DNA from 2 places in the Streptomyces sp. NPDC047042 genome. Region 1 is predicted to be linked to the other one. Evidence: riboswitches for the same ligand, from Rfam matches in the RefSeq annotation. Region 1 holds a riboswitch; the other holds the start of a gene.

Region 1 (2,386 bases):
CGACTTGGTCGACTCCAGCTCGCCGCAGGTCTCACCCGCGGTCACCGTGGCTCCGACGTCGGGAAGCTGGACGTACACGACATCGCCGAGCGCGTTGGCCGCGTGCTCGGTGATACCGACCGTCGAGACGCCGTCCTCGGCGCCCGACAGCCACTCGTGCTCCTTGCTGTAGCGCAGCTGCTGGGGGTTGCTCATGGCCTGAATTCTCCTGTACGCGGGGGACTGGTCATGCATGGGGTACTACAGGGAGGGCCCGTGAACCGGCAGGACACGGGAACCCGGAACGACGGGCAGGATCACTTCCCGCGCTTGTAGAACGGCAGAGCCACGACCTCGTACGGCTCGTGGCTGCCCCGGATGTCCACGCCCACGCCCGCCGTACCGGGCTCCGCGTACGCGGCGTCGACGTACGCCATGGCGATCGGCCTGCCGAGGGTGGGGGAGGGGGCGCCCGAGGTGACCTCGCCGATCACCTGGCCGCCGGCGACGACCGCGTACCCGGCGCGCGGGACACGGCGGCCCTCGGCGACCAGGCCGACGAGGACCCGCGGCGGCTCGTACGAGGCGCGCTCGGCGGCCTCGCGCAGCGCCGCGCGGCCCACGAAGTCACCCGCCTTGTCGAACTTGACGACCCGGCCGAGCCCGGCGTCGAAGGGCGTGCGGGAGAGGCTCAGCTCATGCCCGTACAGCGGCATGCCCGCCTCCAGGCGGAGGGTGTCCCGGCAGGACAGTCCGCAGGGGATCAGTCCGACGCCCTCGCCGGCCTTGGTCAGGGCCTGCCACAGGTCCACGGCGTGCTCCGGCTTCACGAACAGCTCGAAGCCGTCCTCTCCGGTGTAGCCAGTGCGTGCGATGAGGGCGGGAACCCCGGCGACCGTCCCGGGCAGACCCGCGTAGTACTTCAGACCGTCGAGGTCGGCGTCGGTGAGGGACTTCAGGATCCCCGGCGACTCGGGGCCCTGTACGGCGATCAGCGCGTACGCGTCGCGGTCGTCGCGGACCTCGACGTCGAACTCCTCGGCGATGTTGCTCAGCTCGTTCAGGACGTTCTGGGCGTTGGAGGCATTGGACACGACCATGTACTCGGCATCGGCCAGCCGGTACACGATGAGGTCGTCCAGGATGCCGCCGTTCTCGACACAGATCATGGTGTAGCGGGCGCGGCCCACGCCCACCGCCGCGAGGTCGCCGACGAGGGCGAAGTTCAGGAACTGGGCGGCCTCCGGCCCCGACACGGTGATCTCACCCATGTGGGAGAGGTCGAAGAGCCCGGCCTTCGTGCGTACGGCCAGATGTTCGTCGCGCTCGGAGCCGTACCGCAGGGGCATGTCCCAGCCGGCGAAGTCGGTCATGGTGGCGCCGAGCGAACGATGCAGGGCATCGAGCGCGGTCAGACGCAGAGGGGTGCTGCTCATCGGTAGTGCTCCCAGGGCATGACGGCGAGGTCGTTCCTCCCCATCTGTCATCGGAACCTGAGAGGTTCGTCATGACCACCGGTGAAACGGCGGGTCACTGACTTGCACCTTGGGTGGAGCCACTGGTCACGACGACCGGCGGCCCGCTTTTCAGATGTGCCTCGCCCGCGCGGTAACGGGGCCTGAGAGATTCAAGGGAGGGACTTGCTCCTTCGGCGCCCGGGTACCCATGGGGTCCCGGAACTCTCCCGCGCGGATTCAAGCGGCCGGTATGCAGTTGGCGGCCACATCATCGCACGCATTCCTTCGGCACGGCAGGGGGACCCTTCACAGGAGGGGCACAGCCCGCCACGAGCGTGTGTATCGCACGCATATCGCCCTGTAGCAGGCCTGTTGCAGTAAGCGGACCCAAACGAGAGACACCGCGTATTACCTTCTCTTTACACTCGACGGGGACGGTACTCCCGACCCCATGGGAGGACGATCACGGTGAACAGGACCACGGCGTACGCGACGACCTCGGCCCTCGGGCTGACCGACGCGCTGCCCAAGCAGCCGGCCGCCCCCGTCCGGGAGGCGTGCGCCCCGCGCCCGGAACCCGTGATCCGCGACCTGCGGGAACGCTCGGGCCGCAGCCCGCACGGCCTCACCTTCGGCGCCCGCGACCTCGTCGTGGTCACCGGTCTGCCCGGCAGCGGCAAGTCCACGCTGATGCGCCGGGCGGTGACCGCCACCGGCATCGACTCCCAGAACACCCGCGACGAGTGGGACGCCCGTACGCCCTCCTTCCTTCCCTACGCCGTCTACCGCCCCCTCGTCCGCCTCGCCCACTACGCCGGACTGCGCCGGGCCCTGCGCTCCGGTGCCGGAGTCGTCGTCCACGACTGCGGTACGCAGGCCTGGGTGCGCGGCTGGCTGGCCCGCGAGGCCCGCCGCCGGGGCGGCACCCTGCATCTCCTCCTGCTCGACGT
Region 2 (2,386 bases), on a different contig from region 1:
CGGGCCGGGATCAGCACGGTCGACGAACTCGCGGAGGCGGGCGAGGACGAGCTCGTGCGGCTGCTGGGCAAGGCGCACGGGCACGCGCTGTACGCGATGGCGCTGGCGCACGACGAGCGGCCCGTGGTGGCCGAGCGGGAGACCAAGTCCGTGTCGGTCGAGGACACCTACGACGTGGACATCCATGACCGGGGCCGGGTGGGCACCGAGGTGCAGCGGCTGGCCGACCGGTGTGTGCGGCGATTGCGGGGTGCGGGGCTGTCCGGGCGGACCATCGTCCTCAAGGTGCGCCGGTACGACTTCTCCACGCTGACCCGGTCCGAGACGCTCCGGGGGCCCACCGACGACCCCGCGGTGGTGCGGGAGGCGGCTGCCCGGCTCCTGGAGGCGGTGGACACCACCGGGGGCGTCCGGCTGCTCGGGGTCGGGGTGAGCGGCCTCGCCGACTACACGCAGGAGGATCTGTTCGCCCAGGCGGCCGGGGAGCTGGCCGCGCTCGAGCCGGACGGGGAGGCGGAGCACGAGCCGGTCGAGGAGCCGGAAACGCCCGCCGAGCGGCGCTGGACCACCGGGCACGACGTACGGCATGCCGACTTCGGGCACGGGTGGGTGCAGGGGAGCGGGCTGGGGCGGGTGACCGTCCGGTTCGAGACGCCGGACTCGGAGCAGCCCGGGCGGGTGCGGACGTTCCGGACCGACGATCCCGCGCTGGAGCCGGCGGATCCGCTGCCGCTGGTCGCCCCTGCGGCGCGAAGAACCGGCGGTCCGGCTGAGGAGTCGTCCGGTCAGGTGTCGTCCGTGCCCGCCAGCCTGCCGAAGTCGTGGTCCGGGAAGGGGGGCGGAGGAGCCACGTCGAGGCCGTAGTGGTGGTAGAGCTGGAGTTCCTGCTCCGGGGAGAGGTGGCGGCCGACGCCGAAATCGGGCGCGTCCTTGATCAGGGCACGCTCGAAGGGGATGCGCAGGGTGCCGTCGACCAGTTCGCTGGGCTCCAGGGGTACGAAGGCGTCCCTGCTGAACAGCCCGGTCCGTATGGCCGCCCACTCCGGCACTCCCGTGGCGTCGTCGAGGTAGATCTCGTCGATCGTGCCGATCTTGGTGCCGTTGCGGTCGAAGGCCTTGCGGCCGATCAGGTTGCGCGGATCGATGTCGGTCTGCACGGCGCCTCCGTAGGATCGCAACATCCGTAAGCACTACAAAAGAGCACATTCGGGAAGGCGGCCACTCGAAGGTCTGTGCGTGGACCCGCTGATAGGCTGGCCAATGGCTGCTGACCCTGTGCGGGAGAGTCCTCCGGAACCTCGGAGGCGCCGAAGGAGCAAATCCTCCCCGGAATCTCTCAGGCCCCTGTACCGCACGGACGAGGTCACTCTGGAAAGAAGAGCGGGTGTCGACGGCTTCCGCTCTCACCGACGGTGAAAACCGGGACGTCAGCGCGTTGGCGGTCCGGTGAAGCTCTCAGGTTGAGATGACAGAGGGGGAGGCCGTTCGGGCACCCGTGCCGGGGTGCCCCTCGAAGGTCGCGACGACCAGGAGGCCTCCGTAATGACCGCCCATCGCACTCCGCTCGCCGAACTCGAACAGGGAACGCCCTTCGAACGGCGTCATATCGGGCCCGATCACGAGGACCGGGCCAAGATGCTCGCGCAGGTCGGCTACGGCTCGCTCGACGAGCTGACCGCCGCCGCGGTGCCGGACGTGATCAGGAACGCCGACGCGCTCGACCTGCCGGCCGCCCGTACCGAGGCCGAGGTGCTGGCCGAGCTGCGGTCGCTGGCCGACCGGAACCAGGTGCTGGGGTCCATGATCGGGCTCGGGTACTACGGGACCTTCACCCCGCCGGTCATCCTGCGGAACGTGATGGAGAACCCCGCCTGGTACACCGCGTACACGCCGTACCAGCCGGAGATCTCGCAGGGACGCCTCGAGGCGCTGCTGAACTTCCAGACGATGGTCGCCGACCTCACCGGGCTGCCCACCTCGGGCGCCTCGCTGCTCGACGAGGGCACCGCGGCCGCAGAGGCGATGGCGCTCTCCCGGCGCATGGGCAAGAACAAGAAGGGCCTCTTCCTCGTCGACGCGGACGCCCTGCCGCAGACCATCGCCGTCATCGAGACGCGGGCCGAGCCGACCGGCGTCGAGGTCGTCGTCGCCGACCTGAGCGCGGGCATTCCGGACGACATCGCCGGGCGTGAGATCAACGGTGTGCTCCTTCAGTACCCGGGCGCCTCCGGGGCCGTACGGGACCTGAGGCCCGTGATCGACCAGGCGCACGGGCTCGGTGCCGTGGTCACCGTCGCCGCCGATCTGCTGGCGCTGACGCTGCTCACCTCGCCCGGTGAGCTCGGCGCGGACATCGCGGTGGGGACGACCCAGCGGTTCGGCGTAC

The links. Region 1 has a riboswitch for glycine ahead of gcvT (glycine cleavage system aminomethyltransferase GcvT). Riboswitches for the same ligand answer to the same signal wherever they lie in the genome.
Region 2: another riboswitch for glycine. It lies ahead of gcvP (aminomethyl-transferring glycine dehydrogenase); the one in region 1 lies ahead of gcvT (glycine cleavage system aminomethyltransferase GcvT).

What each region holds. Positions count from the first base shown of each region.
Region 1 is NZ_JBEYVP010000047.1:13,788-16,173, reverse strand. It holds gene gcvH (glycine cleavage system protein GcvH) at 1-195, opposite strand, end outside; gene gcvT (glycine cleavage system aminomethyltransferase GcvT) at 297-1,415, opposite strand; glycine riboswitch at 1,576-1,676, opposite strand; gene ABZ855_RS39915 (AAA family ATPase) at 1,899-2,386, shown strand, end outside.
Region 2 is NZ_JBEYVP010000011.1:258,641-261,026, reverse strand. It holds gene ABZ855_RS15620 (DNA polymerase IV) at 1-864, shown strand, start outside; gene ABZ855_RS15615 (PRC-barrel domain-containing protein) at 786-1,157, opposite strand; glycine riboswitch at 1,269-1,362, shown strand; gene gcvP (aminomethyl-transferring glycine dehydrogenase) at 1,543-2,386, shown strand, end outside.